3 regions of the Pseudaquabacterium inlustre genome follow, and region 2 is predicted to be linked to each of the others. Evidence: predicted binding sites of a transcription regulator. Region 2 holds the regulator's gene; each other region holds the start of a gene.
The links. Region 2 encodes sigma-54, which starts transcription at its own class of promoters, with help from an activator protein. Its sites were predicted from a motif close to TGGCANGNAANCTGCTTT; they were not measured.

Region 1 (5,647 bases), on a different contig from region 2:
ACCCGATCACGCCCCCCCCGGCCTTACACGCTGCAATCACCTTACATGTCACGCCCCTTCTCCTACCAGGCCGCTTTCTCCCGGAACATTGGATGGGTGGCCGAGCATGAGCAGGAAATCCTGCGGCTGAAGCGCGTGGCCATTGCCGGCATGGGCGGGGTGGGTGGCGTCCATCTGGTCACGCTGGCGCGGCTGGGCATCGGCGCCTTCAACATCGCCGACTTCGACAGCTTCGACCTGCCGAACTTCAACCGCCAGGCCGGGGCCATGATGTCCACCGTGGGCCGCCCCAAGATCGAGGTTATGGCCGAGCAGGCGCTCGACATCAACCCCGGCATCCGCCTGCGGCAGTTTCCTCAGGGTATCGGCCAGCAGAACCTAGACGAGTTCCTGGACGGAGTTGACCTGTACATCGACGGCCTGGACTTCTTCGCCTTTGATGCCCGGCGCGCCGTGTTCGCGGCCTGCGCGGCCAAGGGCATTCCCGCCATCACGGCGGGGCCGATCGGCATGGGCGCCGCCCTGCTGGTGTTCGCCCCTGGCGGCATGAGTTTCGACGACTACTTCGGCTGGGGTGACCTGCCCGATGTGGAAAAGGCCCTGCGCTTCGCCATCGGCCTGGCGCCCGCCATGCTGCACCGTGGCTATCTGGTGGACGCCCGGGCCGTCGACCTGGCCCGGCGACGCGGCCCGTCCACCTCGATGGCTTGCCAGATCTGCGCTGGCGTGGCCGGCACCGAGGCCTTGAAACTGCTACTGAAGCGCGGCCCGGTGCGGCTCGCGCCGCACGGTACCCAGTTCGACGCCTACACCGGCCGAGTGGCGCGCACCTGGCGCCCGGGCGGGCACCGCAACCCCATCCAGCGCCTGGCCCTGGCCATCGGCCGGCGGCAACTGATGTCCCGGCCGAAAGCGGACAAGGCAGCATGAGCATTTCTCCCGACGCCATCCCTCGGCTCATCGAACTGGGCCGCTGGGCCCCCAGTGGCGATAACACCCAGCCTTGGCGATTTGAGGTCATCGCCCCGGATAATTTCGTCATCCATGGCTTCGACACCCGCACACATTGCGTGTACGACCTGGATGGCCACCCCAGCCAGATCGCCATCGGCGCGCTGATCGAGACGCTTCACATCGCAGCGAGCGAACAGTCGCTGCAACTTGACGTCTCCCGCCGCCGCGACGCGCCGGACACCATACCGACCTTCGATGTGCGGCTCTCAACTGCCGAAGGCCGACGGCCCGACCCCTTGCTATCCGCCATCCCAAGGCGCAGCGTGAACCGCAGTGCCTACAGCACCCGGCCGCTGACCGCCACCGAGATCCACACGCTGGAGAGCAGCCTGCCGGCCGGCTACAGCCTGCGCTGGTATGCCAGCGCCGCCCAACGCTGGCAGTTGGCGCGGCTGATGTTCGCGAATGCCAAGCTCCGGCTGACGATGCAGGAAGCCTACGAGGTGCATCGTTCGGTCATCGACTGGGACGCACGCTTCAGTGCAGACCGGGTCCCCGACGCCGCGCTGGGTCTGGACGCCATGACCCTTAAGCTGATGCGCTGGGCCCTGGCCGACTGGAAGCGCGTCCACTTCCTGAACCAATGGCTAGCCGGCACGGTGATGCCGCGGCTGCAAATGGATTTCATACCCTCCCTTCGCTGCGCCGCGCATGTCGCCCTCGTGGCCGCGTCACCTCTTTCCAATGTGGACGACTATGTGGCCGCGGGACGGGCCGTCCAGCGCTTCTGGCTGACGGCTACGTCGCTGAACCTGCAGCACCAGCCTGAACTGACACCACTTATCTTCTGCCGGTATGTGCATGAAGAGCGTGAGTTCACACGCGAGCCCTTCCTCAGGCAGTTGGGCGCGAAGTTGGCCCAACTGACCGATGCCAGCCTGGAGCTGCCCAGCGCACGGGTGGCTTGGCTTGGTCGGCTTGGCGCAGGAACACCGGCAAGCGCCCGCTCCGTGCGTCGGGCCGTGTCGCAAATGGTGCAGCGTCACTCATAACCGATTTGACACCTCCACTTGATCTTCAACGTCGCGCCAGCGCAAATCTGACGCAGCCGCTGTTCTTTCGGGCAGCCAGCGAAGCAATTAGGCGATACAACGAGCGCCCCACGCCAGACAGGCATTCACCCGCCAAGACATAAGAGCATTAACTGCTACAGATCAAGAAAACTCTGGCTCAAAAGAAAATGGAGCCCCACCAAGGGGCTCCGCTGCCAGCCTGTCTGCGCGCCAGATAAGACCGGTCCAAATTACACCAAACCCAACCGGGTTAAGTATAATTTGCAATCAAACGCTTTGGCTTTAGTTGCGGCGACGGCGCGCCGCCACACCAGCACCCGCCAGCGCAAGACCGACCAGGGCGACTGAACCGGGCTCAGGCACTTTAGAAGAATCCAGCTTGTCGATAGTCAGATCTAGATCCAACTTGCCGTTGGCCGCATTGGTCAAGCCGGCGTAATCGATAATGCCCTGAATCGCGCCGACGCTGGTGAAGTCCACCGCCCCACCAGAGCCACAAGTCACCGACAGCACGTCATCATTGTCACTGTCAGAGGGGTCGCTGTAACCACAGGCGCCGAAAGCGGTAAAAGGAATCGGGGTTCCAGAAGGTGACAGGAAACTATGAGCCTGCGACTCAAACACGATCCGGCTCCAATGGGTGCTATCCGTGTACACCTCGAGAGCGAACGTGAACCCCAAATCAGAGCTCAGCACGGTGAACTGAAACTGATCAGCCTGCGCCGCCAAATTCACACCACCCAGCCCGGTGTAGTTTAGCCCTGTATAGGCATTGCCCGTGTCCGTCACGCCGGTCATGTCACCGGTCGTGCCGGCACCCGTACCCGCACCATCCCAGCGAACCACACCCGTCGATGACTGGAGAGGATTATTTGCAAACTGCAGGTAGCCATCAGCCACGAACAATTTCGAACTTTGCGTACCGTTAGTCTTGCTAACACCCAAATCACGATAGGAACCGATGGCCCCTCCAGTGGGGCCATACTGGGTCGCCCACGTGAATTTCGAGTTAACGGTCTTGTCCTTGGCGACGTACTTAAAATTTGGATCCGACGCATCGTCAAGGTCGACAGTACTCGGTTGATCGAAAAGATCGATCACCACGCTGGCTTGAGCAGCCACGGCGCCGAGCGCCAGCACCGCCGCCGCGAACTTTGAAAGCTTGGACATAACATTCCTTCCCGGAGTCAAAAAAGTAGCCAGCCCTACAGCCCACCTGAAGACGTCGTGACTGAGCAGCCGCCTGAAATGCTGCAAGCGACATCCGTGCCAGTGTGAAATTTCGATGCTCCGTCAACAACTTACGCAAGACTACGGTCAGTCATAGCGACGCCATGTAAGCAATTTCGACAGAAGTTAGGCCCGGCGTTACGCCGCTGTTCTGTGTACTTGAGCCGTCGCCTCGCCGCCGAGGCGCCTGCTCAGGCGCCTGAACGCCGACGTGGCAACCGAACGTATGCTGCCGTTTGCGTCGTGCGGGAGAGACTTGATCCGTTGACAGACACACCCACCCACCGGCCGACCTCGTGGAGTAAGCCACACCTCGTCGGTTGCGAGGTACACCACCAATGCAGTGTGCATCTTATGCAGTAGCGCCCGCATAAACTGGAGCAACGCCCCCCCTGCGATTGAAGTTCTTGTCGCGATGCGATTGGGATGAAAGTCGCCTTGACATCAGCAGTTCCCGTTGCGCATTCGGCCTTGAGGGATCACGCATTGAGGCGGATCGCCTATGCTCAGCTCGCAACTTCTCTTCGAACGAAGACCGCATACGACATGACCCGTCATCATGAAAGCGCGTGGCCCGGCCAAAATAGGCGCGGCCTGACTCTTGCTGCCGTTGGGGCGCTCGCAATCCTCACGGCCGCCTGCGGAGATCGCTTGAGCGCCGACTCCGCGCCTGCCCAAGCGCGGCAAGCGGCTCAGCAGGGGAATCTTGATTTGTCGGCGAGCATTCTGCGGCGCGAACTGGAACAGCATCCAGAAAGCGCCGATGCGCGAGTCCAACTCGCGAGCGTCTTGCTTGAGCAAGGCGAATACGAAAATGCGTCCATCGAACTCGGAAAAGCTCGAAAGGCAGGCGCTCGAGATGACGATGTCATCCCGCTTCTCGCGCGCGCCCTTGTTGAAAGAAAAAAATATCAAGTCGCACTGGATGAATATAGCAGCATCGCCCTGAAAAAGGAGGCAGCTCAAGCCGAACTGAAGACGTTGATGGCTATTGCTCAATTGAGGTTGGGCGGCCCTGAGAAGGCACTTCAAATGGTCGATGAGGTCCTAGCCTCATCCCCTGGCCAAGCGCGGGCTGCCGCGCTGGCGGCACGCCTCCATGCCAACGCCGGGCGCCTCGATAAGGCCTTTGCGGTTCTTGATGCGGCAGCAAAAAGCATTAAAGACGGCGAAAGCGCTGAGATCTGGCTGGCGCGCGCCGATTTGCTGCTCTATGGCAAGCGTGATATAGACGGCGCCAAGAGCGCATATCAAAAAGCCGTCGAAGCTCAGCCTCGAACCGCTTCAGCTCATGCAAGTCTTGTGCAACTGCATTTGTTGAAAAAAGATATCAGCAAAGCCGACGCCGCCCTGAAGGCGATGATAGTGGCGCTGCCCAAACATCCGATGAGCGTATTCACGGCGAGCATTTTGGCATTGCACAAGAAAGATTATCAACGCGCTCGTGAACTGCTACAGCCATTATTGAAAGTTGCTTCTGCAAATGCCGACGTTCTCGCGCTGTCTGGCAGCATCGAACTAGAGCTTGGTAACACGGCCAACGCGATCACACAGTTGCAACGCGCCATTTTTATCTCGCCACAGACTGCACAGCCGCGGAAGACCTTGGCGCGAGCGTGGGTGCGCGAAGGCGCACCCGACAAAGCCCTTGAGGTGTTGGCCCCATTGATTCAATCCAATACCCAGGACACGGAGCTCTTCGTCATTGCCGGCGGCGCCCATTTGGCGGCGAACCGCCCGTCTCAAGCCGAGACCTTCTATTCGAAGGCACTGGCGAAGACTCCGGATGACACCAACGTGAAGACCCAGATCGCAATGATCAAGATGCGGTCAGACCCGAGCCAGGCGTTGTCATTGCTCCAGGACACAGCCGCCAATTCCGCCGACACCATCGCCGATATGGCGCTGATTGCCGCCCAACTCCAGAAGCGCGACTTTGACGGCGCAAAGAAGTCAATCGACCTGCTTCAATCCAAGGACACCAAGAGCGCCCAACCCGCGATGCTTCTTGGGCAATTGGCGATGATGAAGCGGGATTTCAAGGGCGCCAGATCCAGCTTCGAGCAAGCTCTCGGGATCGACGGCACCAACGCCGCGGCTGCGCTTGCACTTTCGTCGCTTGACCAACTTGAAGGCAGTTCGGAGAAGGCCGAAGTGCGGCTCAATGAGTTCATTGGAAAGAATCCCAGAGCAATCAGCGCTCGCTTGGCCGTCGCTAGTAGTCAGGAGCGCCGAGGCGCAAGCCATGGCGTTATCCTGAAGACCTACAGCGAGGCGATTGCCGCGAACCCAAGCGATTCGAGCGCGCGCTTGGCATATATGGGGTACCTACTCAAACGCAACGACAGCAAGGGGCTGCTTGATGCGGCACAGTCAGCCGCCGCAGCGAT
Region 2 (5,647 bases):
CCATCGCCATGGCCCAGTGCAGCCACCCGTTCTCGGCCGCCGCGCTGGTGCTGGAGTGGCATGTGCTGGCGATGTTCGTGCCCAGCTTCGTCACCGGCCGGCTGATCCAGCGCTTCGGCGTGGAGCCGGTGATGGCCGTGGGCCTGCTGCTGAACCTGGGCTGCGTGGCGTTCGCGCTGTCGGGCAACGACGTCATGCACTTCCTGGGCGCGCTGATGGTGCTGGGCCTGGGCTGGAACTTCCTCTACATCGGCGGCACCACGCTGGCCACCGAGGCCTGGCGCCCCGAGGAAAAGACCCGCGCCCAGGCGGCGCTGGACTTCTGCGTCTACACGACGATGACGCTGACCTCGTTCAGCTCGGGCGCGCTGGTCACCACCGGCGGCTGGCAGGCCATGAACCTGGGCGCGCTGCTGCCGCTGGCGCTGATGGGGGCCGCGCTGCTGTGGCTGCGCCAGGTGCGGCCGGCGCGCTGATCACTCGGCGCGCGGCGCCCGCGCCGAGCCGGCGATCAGGTCGAAGCGGAACAGCCGGCACTCGATCGGACCGTTCCACATCGGCACGCGGCGGGCTTCCTTCAGGCGCAGGGCCTGCGGCAGCTTCATGTCGGGGCTGAGCACCCAGGCCGTCCAGCCGGCATAGGCGCGCTTCCAGTGCGCGGCCAGGCCGCTGAAGAAGGCGGCGCCGGCGGCGTCCTTCTCGCCCTCGGGCGCACCCGCAGGGCCTTCAGCGAAGCCCTCGCGCACCGCGCGCTCGGCGCCGCGCTCGCCGCGCGAGCCCTTGGCCTCGATGCGCTCGCCGTACGGCGGGTTGAACACCAGCAGGCCGGCCTCGGCCGGCGGCGGGCGCTGCAGCGCGTCGGCGGTCTTGAAGACGATGGCATGGCCGACGCCGGCGCGCTGGGCATTGCGCGCGGCGAAGTCGGTCATGCGGAAGCTCACGTCACCGGCGTGGATGGCCACGGCCGGCGCGTGCACGGCCGCCTGCGCCTCGGCCTTCAGCTGGCCCCAGGCGGACAGTTGCGTGCGGAACGGCAGCATGCGCTCGAAGGCGAAGCGGCGCTTCAGCCCCGGCGCGATGCCACAGGCGATCTGCGCGGCCTCGATGGCGATGGTGCCGGCGCCGCAGCAGGGGTCGAGCAGCGCACCGTCTTCGGGCCGGCCCTGCCAGCCGGCGGCGGCCAGCATCGCGGCGGCCAGGGTTTCCTTCAGTGGCGCCTCGCCCTTCAGGCCGCCATCGCGCTCGTCGCGCCAGCCGCGCTTGAACAGCGCCTCGCCCGAGGTGTCGGCATACAGCGACGCGGTGTCGGCCGTCAGGTGCAGCACCAGCGGCAGATCGGGGTGGCGGGTGTCGACGCTGGGGCGGCTGCCGGTGGCGTCGCGCAGCACATCGCACAGCGCGTCCTTCACGCGCAGCGTGGCGAAGTTCAGGCTCTGCAGCGGACTGCGCGTGGCGCTGGTGTCGATGCGGAAGGTCTGCTCGGGCGTGATCCAGTCGCCCCACGGCACGCGGCGCGCCAGGTCGTACAGGTCGTGCTCGCTCTCGTAGGGGCCGAAGGCCAGCGGCCACAGCACGCGCTGCGCCAGGCGGCTGTGCAGGTTCAGCTGCATCGCCACGCGGGCATCGCCCAGCACCTGCACGCCGCCACGCTGCTCCACCACGCGGCGGCGGCTGGGGTCGGCCGGCACCACGGCGCGGTCCACGCCCAGCAGGGCCGCCACCTCGTCGGCCAGCAGCGGCTCGACGCCAGCGGCACAGGGCAGGAACAGCGACACCGGCGTGTCGCCCACCGGCGCGATGGCCTTGACGGGCAGGCGCACCGGGCCGCGGGCCGGCATGCCGGGGCCACCGGGACCGCGCATGGCCGGACCGCCAGGGCCGCCGGAACGCGGGCCGGGCCCACGCGCCTCGGTGTGGCGCTGGGTCTTGTAGCCGCCGATCGGCGGACGGGGGGTCTTGGTCAAAGGGCTTTGCGCAGGTTGGCGGGCGCGATCTTCAGCGCCTCGCGGTACTTGGCCACCGTGCGCCGCGCCACCTGGATGCCCTGCTCGGACAGCATGTCCGACAGCTGGCTGTCCGACAGCGGCTTGGCCGGGTCTTCGTTGGCCACCAGCTGCTTGATCAGCGCGCGCACGGCGGTGGAGCTGGCGTTGCCGCCGGCCTCGGTGTTCAGGCTGGAGCCGAAGAAGTACTTCAGCTCGAAGGTGCCGAACGGCGTGTTCATGTACTTGGCCGTGGTCACGCGCGAGATCGTGCTCTCGTGCAGGCCCAGTTCGTCGGCGATTTCGCGCAGCACCAGCGGCTTCATCGCGATCTCGCCGTGGGTGAAGAAGCCCTTCTGCCGCTCGACGATGGCCTGGCTGACGCGCAGGATGGTGTCGAAGCGCTGCAGGATGTTCTTCATGAACCAGCGCGCCTCCTGCAGCCGCGACGACAGCCCACCCGCGGCCCCGTTGCGCTGGCCGCGGATGGCCTGCGCATAGAGGTCGTTGATCTTCAGCTTGGGCATCACGTCGGGGTTGAGCACGGCCTTCCAGCCGCGCCCGGCCTTCTGCACGATGACGTCGGGCACGATGATGTTGGCCTCGGCGCGCGTGAACGGCCGGCCCGGCTTGGGCTCGCAGGTCAGGATCAGCGCCTGGGCCTCGCGCAGCAGCGCTTCATCAGCGCCGGTGGCCTGCGTCAGCTTCTTCATGTCGCGCCGCGCCAGCAGCTCGAGGTGCTGCTCGGCAATGCGCATGGCCAGCTTGCGCGCCGGGCTGGCCGGCTTCTCGCGCAGTTGCAGGCACAGGCACTCACCCAGGTTGGCGGCGCCCACGCCGGTGGGCTCCAGGCTCTGCAGCCACTTCAGGCCGCAGCGCAGGCGCTCGAACAGGTCTTCGCGCGCCTCCAGGTCGTCTTCGGGGATGTCCAGCGAGGCGGCCACGCGCTCGGCGATCTCGGCCAGCGGGTCGGCCAGCCAGCCGTCCTCGTCCAGGCTCTCGATCAGCACCATCACGGTGGCCGCGTCTTCGTCCGACAGGCGCATGCCCAGCAGCTGGCGGCGCAGGTGCTCCTGCAGCGTGGGGCCGCTGCTGGCCGCGTCCACCGGCTCGAAGTCGTCGTCGCCGCTGCCCGAGGGGCTGTTGCTGGGCGCCTCGCGGATGCCGTCGAAGTCGTCACGCTCGGTGCCGTTCTCCCAGTCGTCGCGCTCGGTGGCGCCGAACTCGGCGGTGTCCACGCCGGCAGGCTCGTCGCTGCCGGCGTCCTCGCGCTCGCTCAGGCGCTCCTTCTCGCGCTCGGCGCCGGCACCGCTCTCCGGCGTGGCGGCCACGCGTTCCAGGCCATAGGCCAGCGAGTCGTCGCCGCCGTCCTCCACGTCGAGGAAGGGATTGGCCTCGAGCATCTGCTCGATTTCCTGGTGCAGCTCCAGCGTGGAGAGTTGCAGCAGGCGGATCGATTGCTGCAGCTGGGGCGTCAGCGCCAGGTGCTGCGACAGGCGGACCTGCAATGAAGGCTTCATGACTTCGGGCCTGTCATCACATCTTGAAATGCTCGCCGAGGTACACCCGGCGAACGTCGGCGTTCTCGACGATCTCGGACGGCGTGCCTTCGGCCAGCACGCGCCCCTCGCTGATGATGTAGGCGCGGTCGCAGATGCCCAGCATCTCGCGCACGTTGTGGTCGGTGATCAGCACGCCGATGCCGCGCTGCTTCAGGAAGCCGATGATGCGCTGGATCTCGATCACCGCGATCGGATCGACGCCAGCGAAGGGCTCGTCGAGCAGGATGAAGCGCGGCTGCGTGGCCAGCGCGCGGGCGATCTCGACACGGCGACGCTCGCCGCCCGACAGTGCCGGCGCCGGCGAGTCGCGCAGCTTCTCGATGCTCAGGTCGTGCAGCAGGCCGTCCAGGCGCTGCTGGATCTCGGTGGCCGCCAGCGGCCGGCCGTCGGCGCCCACCTGCAGCTCGAGCACCGCACGCACGTTCTCCTCGACCGTGAGCTTGCGGAAGATCGAGGCTTCCTGCGGCAGGTAGCTCAGGCCCATGCGCGCGCGCTGGTGGATGGGCTTGCCTTGCACGGCCTGGCCGTCGATGCGGATCTCGCCGGCATCGGCACGCACCAGACCCACCACCATGTAGAAGGTGGTGGTCTTGCCGGCGCCGTTGGGGCCCAGCAGGCCCACCACCTCGCCGGCGCCCACGGCCAGGTGCACTTCCTTGACCACCTGGCGCGAGCCGTAGCTCTTTTGCAGCCCCTGGACCGTCAGCCCTTGGAGCCCTTGGCTCTGGCCGATCGGGGGCTGCGCCGCCATCGCCACGCGCTCTGGCGCCTGGGCGGATGTCACCGCCGCTCCCCGAGGGCCGGCGTGCTCTTCAGCGGGGCCTGCGCGGGTGCGGACGCGGCCTCGGCGGCCATCGCGGCGGCGGCCTCGGTGCCGGGGCGTGGCGTGATCACCGCGCGCACGCGGCCGCCGGGGTTGGTGGCGGTGGTGGCCCCACCGCCCTGCACATTGAAGGTCTCGGCCTGGCCGTCCCAGACGATGCGCGCGCCCTGGATCTCATCGGCCAGCGTGGCGCCGCGCAGGCGCCGCACCACGGCCGCGCCTTCGAAGCGGATCACGCCGGTCTTGCTGTCGTAGTCGATGCGCTGGGCCTGGCCCTCGACGCTCTCGTCGATGCCGTCGCGCTTTTGCTTCACGCGGGCCGGCTTGTCGGCCGTGCCGCTGGCCTGCACCACCTGCCAGCCTTCGGGCGTCTCACGCACCTCCAGCTTGTCGGCGCGCAACAGCAGCGTGCCCTGGCTGATCACCACGTTGCCGCTGCACTGGCTGATCTGCTTGGCCAGGTTCACCACGCAGGGCTGATCGCTTTCCAGCGCCATCGGCTTGGTGCGGTCGGCGCGCTCGGCCAGCGCCGGTCCGGCCACCGCCAGCGTCAAGGCCAGGGCGGCACCGGGCAGCAGCCGGGCGGCGGACGGGGTGAGGGCGGGCAGGATGGGCATCGAACGGCACAAAACTTGCAGACCATTCTAGGCCCAAGTGCCGTTCGCTGCGGAATACCCGGATGCCAAATCTGTGGCATCCGGTGGGCCTTGGTGACGCCGTCAGCGCGGCGTCAGAAACCCAGGGTTTTCCAGAGGATGTATCAGGCCTTGCGCGCCATCGCGATCAGCGCGTCGGTGACGGCCAGTGCGCGAACCTCGCTGCCGGCCATCGACGGCGCGGTGCGCCAGCGGCCCTGCACGCCCAGCGTGGGCACGCCGTCGATGCCATAGCCCTCGGCCAGCTGGCGCGCCAGGCGCACCTTGGTGGCCACGCCGAAGCTCTTCATCGCCTCGACGATCTTGGCGCCATCGGCACCACTGGCCTGGGCCCAGGCCAGCACGTCGGCGTCGTTGTTGAACGGCTTGCGCTCGATGTGCACGGCGTTGAACACCTTGCGGTGCAGCGCCTCGACCTGGCCCAGGGCCTCCAGCGCGTAGTACAGGCGCTGCAGCGGCTCCTGGTTCGGGCGGAACGAGATCGAGACGCGGCGGAAGGCCACCTGGTCGGCCGGCAGCTTGCGCTGCCAGGCGTCCAGCGCCGGCTCGAAGGCGTTGCAATGCGGGCACCAGTAGCCGAAGAACTCGACCACCTCGATCTTGCCGGCGGCCACGGCCAGCGGC
Region 3 (5,647 bases), on a different contig from region 2:
GCCGACGCCATCGAGCCGGCGGTGCAGAGCTTTCCGGTGACGCTGATCCGCAACCCGCGCCCGCAGGACGGCCAGGTGTCGTCATTGCGCGCCGGGCTGGCCGCGCTGTCCGACAAGATCGACGTGGTGGTGGTCGCGCTGGCCGACCAGCCGCTGATCGGCTCGGCCGACATCCATGCCGTGATCGGCGCCTACAAGAAGCGCAACCCAGGCACCGAGGTGGTGGTGCCGCGGGTGAACGGCGAGCCCGGCAACCCGGTGGCCTTCTCGGCCAGCGTGCGCCAGCAGATCCTGGCCGGCGATGCCAACGTGGGCTGCAAGCAGTGGCGCGCCGCTCACCCCCAGGCCGTGCACTGGTTCGACAGCGACAACCGCCGCTACCGCACCGATGTGGATTGCGACGACGACATCGCCCGGCTGCAGGCCAAGACCGGGCACCAGCTGAAGTGGCCGGCGGAGTGGGCGCAGGCCGCGGGGTCGGATGCACCTGCGGTGGCGGCGCAGTTGCCAGCCTAGTTCTCAAACGGCGCGTCTCATCGCATGTCCAGTCCAGCCCTTCGCCGCGCCGATGCCGCGCTGGCCGCCGGCCGCGTGCTGGCCTGGGCGCTGCTGATCGGCGGCTGGCTGGCGCTGGCCGCGCTGGGCCGGCACTGGCTGCCCTTGCAGGCTGGCGGCCTGCTGCTGCCGGCGCTGTGGTTGCTGGGCACGGCCGTGGCGCTGGCCGGCCTGGGCCGGTGGCGCCTGACGCGCCGCGGCCAGGCGCTGGCGCTGGTGCTGGTGGGTGCGGTGAGCGCGGCTGCGTCGTGGGCTGCGGCGAGCACGGGCGCGCACCCGGTCGGTCTGGCTGCCCCGATCGCACTCACCGCGCTGCCCCACTGGGCAGCGGCCAGCCTGCTGGCCCTGGCCTGGAGCGCCCTGCTGGCCCTGGCCGCCACCACGGTGCATGGCTTGCGGCAGGCCCGCGCCGAGGCGGGCGCTCAAGCCGGCGGTGCAGCCGGTCACCGGCCCGCGCCGCCCCCGCTGGCTGCCGCCGGCGGCACCCTGCTGGCCGCCGCGCTGCTGGCCGACGCCGCGGGGGCCGATCCCGCCGTCACGCTGGCCCGCATCGCCTGGTCACTTCCGTTGGCCGGTGTGGCGCTGGCCGGGCTGGCCGCGCTGGCTGGTCGCGCCGCCACGCCCTGCCGCAGCGGCCTGTTCGATTGCGCGTGGCCGGTGCTGCGGCTGGCGGCCCTGCGCGATCCGGCGCAATGGGCGTCGCAGGCCGCCGCGTTCGCGATGCTGCCGATGATGGCCGCCCTGCCCTGGATGGCCGCCTGGTGCAGCACCGGCAACGGCACGCCGGCCGAACAGGCCGCCAGCACCGCGGCCCAGCACCTGGCTGCCATGCTGCTGCCCGCCCTGCCCTGGCCGGGGTTGCGCCCGCTGCCCGCAGCACGGCTGCGCCAGGCCGTGGCCGCCTTGCTGCTGCTGGGCGGCCTGGCGCTGGCCTGGCCGGGACGCGAGGGCCTGGCTGGCGCCGCACTGCTGCACGGGCTGGCCTGGGGCCTGGCCTGGCGTCTGCGGCTGGCCGGCGATGCTGGCGCCGCGCCCTCCAAGGCGCCGTCGGCCGCGCGCACCCTGGCCCTGTCGGCCCTGGCGCTGCTGGGCTTTGGCTGGGCGCTGGAGACCTTCGGCTCGCACACCTTGGTGGCCCTGCATGGCGCGCTGGCGCTGGCCGGTGCTGCCGCGCTGTGGACGCGCACGGCCCAAGAAGAAGGCGGCCCGCAGGCCGCCCTTCACCGCTGGCGCACACCGTCGTCCGGCGTGCGCTGAGGCCATCGGCTTACCAGCTCACCTCGCGGTCGGGCGTGGCGCCGATGCGGTGGATCGACAGGTCGGCACCCTCGTATTCCTCTTCGGCCGACAGGCGCAGGCCCACGGCCACCTTCAGCACGCCGTAGACCGTCAGGCCGCCGGCAAAGGCCCACACCACGCCCATCAGGGTGCCGGCCAGTTGCGCGCCGAAGCTCACGCCGCCCAGGCCGCCGAAGGTCGGCAAACCGAAGATGCCGCAGGCGATGCCGCCCCAGGCGCCGCACAGGCCGTGCAGCGGCCACACGCCCAGCACGTCGTCGATCTTCCACTTGTTCTGCGTCAGCGTGAACAGCGTGACGAAGATGGCGCCGGCCACGCCGCCCACCACCAGCGCGCCAGCCGGGTGCATCACATCGGAACCCGCGCACACGGCCACCAGGCCGGCCAGCGGGCCGTTGTAGGCAAAGCCGGGGTCGTTCTTGCCCATCAGCACGGCCACCAGCGTGCCGCCCACCATGGCCATCAGCGAGTTCACGGCCACCAGACCGCTGATCTTGTCGATGGTCTGCGCGCTCATCACGTTGAAGCCGAACCAGCCCACCGCCAGGATCCAGGCGCCGAGTGCCAGGAACGGGATGTTGCTGGGCGGGTGGGCGCTCATCGCACCATCTTTGCGGTAGCGGTTCTGGCGCGCGCCCAGCAGCAGCACGGCCGCCAGGCCGATCCAGCCGCCCACGGCATGCACCACCACGCTGCCGGCGAAGTCATGGAACTCGGCGCCGGTGGCGGCCTTCAGCCAGGCCTGGATGCCGAATCGCTGGTTCCACGCCACGCCCTCGAACAGCGGGTACACCACGCCCACCAGCACCGCGGTGGCGATCAGCTGCGGGCCGAAGCGCGCGCGCTCGGCGATGCCGCCCGACACGATGGCCGGAATGGCCGCGGCAAAGGTCAGCAGGAAGAAGAACTTCACCAGCTCGTAGCCGTTCTTGGCCGCCAGCACGTCGGCGCCCACCATGAAGCTGGTGCCGTAGGCCACGGCATAGCCGACGAAGAAGTAGGCGATGGTGCTGATCGCAAAGTCGACCAGGATCTTCACCAGCGCGTTCACCTGGTTCTTCTTGCGCACGGTGCCCAGCTCGAGGAACGCGAAACCGGCGTGCATGGCGAGCACCATGATGGCGCCCAAAAGAATGAACAGGGCATCGCTGCCCTGCTTGAGTTGCTCCATGGGAAAGGCTCCTAAACGGGTATCTGCGCCGCCTCGGGGCCTCATGCACCACGGCGGTCTGACGATGCACCAGATACAAGCAATTCGCATGCCTTGTTTGGTGCATCGATCGCGCACCATCTCGGCGCGGCGCAAGGCCTTTGCGCAGGTTTGGGGCGAATCTTTGCACCACTGTTGTGCACGAAAGACGACTTGGCGATCCGTCCGTTCCGACGATCGCCAGCCACTCTTGCCCTGCCTAGCATGCCGCGCACTGCCCCGACGGAGCGATTGCCGTGCCCCTTGCCCCGCCACATGCCTCGCCCGGTGATGCGCCGCCAGCGACCGACCCGGCCCGGCCCGCCTGGCTGAAGCGCCTGCGTCTGCCCTTGATCGCCGCGCCGATGCTGCGCGTGTCGGGCGTCGACCTGGTCAGCGCGGCCTGCGCCGCCGGCGTGGTGGGCGCCTTTCCCACGGCCAATGCGCGCAGCGCCGATGAACTCGACGCCTGGCTGCGCACGATCACCGACCGGCTGACCGGCCAGCCCGGCGCCGCGCCCTGGTGCCCCAACCTGATCATGCGCTCGCCCCGCCTGGCCGATGACCTGGCCTGCGTGCTGCGCCACCGGCCCGAGGTGGTGATCACCAGCGTGGGCTCGCCCGCGCCCATCCTGCCGGCGCTGCACGGCATCGGCTGCACCGTGCTGGCCGATGTGGCCACGCTGGCCCATGCGCACAAGGCCATCGCCGCCGGGGCCGACGGCCTGGTGCTGCTGAGCGCCGGCGCCGGCGGCCAGACCGGCTGGCTGAACCCCTTCGCCTTCGTGCGCGCGCTGCGGCGCGAGGGCTACCGCGGCCTGCTGGTGCTGGCCGGCGGGCAGAGCGACGGCACATCGCTGCGCGCCGCCCAGGTGCTGGGCTGCGACCTTGGGTACATGGGCACGCGCTTCATCGCCACGCGCGAAAGCCTGGCCGAAGCCGCCTACAAGCAGATGCTGGTGGAGGCCAGCATCGACGACATCGTGCTCACCAAGGCCTTCACCGGCCTGCCCACCAGCATGCTGGCGCCGTCGATCCGCCAGGCCGGGCTGGACCCGGCGCGGCTGGACGAGAGCGTCACGCCCGAGACCGCCGCGCAGATGTTCGGCGGCCGCAGCCACCGCGGTGACGACGACGCCACCGCCCCCGGGACCGCCCCCGAAACCGCCGCCGCCCCCGGCCCGCGCCGCTGGCGCGACGTGTGGAGCGCCGGCCACAGCGTCTCGGGCGTGCAGGGCGTGCCCTCGGTGGCAGACCTGATAGCCGAACTCGAAGCCGCGTTCCACGATGCCGGCGGCTGACCGTCGTCCGCGGCCCCGCACCCGGCCCGCCATTCACCAGGGAGACACAGCATGAAACCCGCCCTCGTCGGCATTCCGCCCGAAGTCGCCATCCAGACCGGCCCCACGGTCAGCGCCCTGCTGCAGCGTGCATTGAACCGCTACGCCGACCGCACCGCCTTCGTGTGGGATGGTGGCCAGATCAGCTACCGCGGCTTGTCGGAGCTGATCGGCCGCATGCAGACCGTGTATTCCGGCGCGGCCCTGCCGCACGCCACGCGCGTGGCCCTGCTGGCCGGCAACCGCATGGAGGCCTGGTGCGCCGGCGCCGCGGCCCAGGCCAGCGGCATGTGCACCACCTGGCTGCACCAGCTGGGCAGCCTGGACGACCACCTGTTCCAGCTGCAGGACTTCGAGGCCGAGGTGCTGGTGGTCGATGCCCAGGCCTTCGGCGAGCGCGCCGCGGCCCTGGTGGCCGGCTGCCCGCAGCTGCAGCAGGTGTACACGCTGGGCGATCCGGCCGGCCTCGACCGCGGCAGCGATCTGGCGGCCGCCGCGCACCGCGTCGGCCACGGCAGCATGCGCGACATCTCGCTGGCCAACGACATCGCCACCATCAACTACACCGGCGGCACCACCGGCCGCAGCAAGGGCGCGGTGCGCGACCAGGCCGGCTGCGCGGCCATGCTGCTGGACGTGCTCACCGATTTCGAGCTGCCGGCCTGCCCGCACTACCTGGCGGCCGCGCCCATCACCCATGTGGCCGGCACGCTGGTGCAGCCCACGCTGATGCGCGGCGGCACGGTGCGACTGATGAAGGGCTTCCACCCCGGCCAGCTGCTGGACATCGTGCAGCGCGAGCGCATCAACCTGGCGCTGCTGGTGCCGACGATGATCTACGTGCTGCTCGACCAGCCCGAGCTGGACCGCACCGATCTCAGCAGCCTGGAATCGCTGATCTACGGCGCCAGCCCGATGTCGCCCACCCGGCTGATGGAAGGCCTGGAGCGCATCGGCCCGAAGTTCGCGCAGCTGTACGGACAGACCGAGGGCTACCCGATCACCTTCCTGAAGCGCGCCGACCACGACCCGAAGCGGCCCGAGCTGTTTGCCAGCTGCGGCAACGCCACCACGCACAGCACCGTGGCCCTGCTGGACGACCACGACAACGCCGTGGCCCCGGGCGACGTGGGCGAGTTGTGCGTGCGCGGCCCGCAGGTGATGAAGCACTACCTGAACCAGCCCGAGCTGAGCGCCGCCACGCTGAGGAATGGCTGGTTGCACACCGGCGACATGGCGCGTGCCACGCCCGAAGGCCATTACT

Region 1: AACH10_RS23900 (PEP-CTERM sorting domain-containing protein) is a predicted target of sigma-54. The motif match lies at 3,282-3,299, and genes of this name have one in related genera.
Region 3: AACH10_RS08515 (ammonium transporter) is a predicted target of sigma-54. The motif match lies at 3,102-3,119, and genes of this name have one in related genera.

The regions. Positions count from the first base shown of each region.
Region 1 covers NZ_JBBUTH010000011.1:258,336-263,982, reverse strand. Annotated here, with positions in the region: gene AACH10_RS23910 (ThiF family adenylyltransferase) at 46-930, shown strand; gene AACH10_RS23905 (nitroreductase family protein) at 927-2,006, shown strand; gene AACH10_RS23900 (PEP-CTERM sorting domain-containing protein) at 2,310-3,197, opposite strand; gene prsT (XrtA/PEP-CTERM system TPR-repeat protein PrsT) at 3,684-5,647, shown strand, end outside.
Region 2 covers NZ_JBBUTH010000008.1:160,814-166,460, forward strand. Annotated here, with positions in the region: gene AACH10_RS15300 (MFS transporter) at 1-476, shown strand, start outside; gene AACH10_RS15305 (THUMP domain-containing class I SAM-dependent RNA methyltransferase) at 477-1,964, opposite strand; gene AACH10_RS15310 (RNA polymerase factor sigma-54) at 1,961-3,502, opposite strand; gene lptB (LPS export ABC transporter ATP-binding protein) at 3,519-4,295, opposite strand; gene lptA (lipopolysaccharide transport periplasmic protein LptA) at 4,325-4,984, opposite strand; gene AACH10_RS15325 (thiol:disulfide interchange protein DsbA/DsbL) at 5,128-5,647, opposite strand, start outside.
Region 3 covers NZ_JBBUTH010000004.1:87,824-93,470, reverse strand. Annotated here, with positions in the region: gene AACH10_RS08525 (nucleotidyltransferase family protein) at 1-516, shown strand, start outside; gene AACH10_RS08520 (hypothetical protein) at 541-1,812, shown strand; gene AACH10_RS08515 (ammonium transporter) at 1,823-3,025, opposite strand; gene AACH10_RS08510 (NAD(P)H-dependent flavin oxidoreductase) at 3,301-4,344, shown strand; gene AACH10_RS08505 (AMP-binding protein) at 4,396-5,647, shown strand, end outside.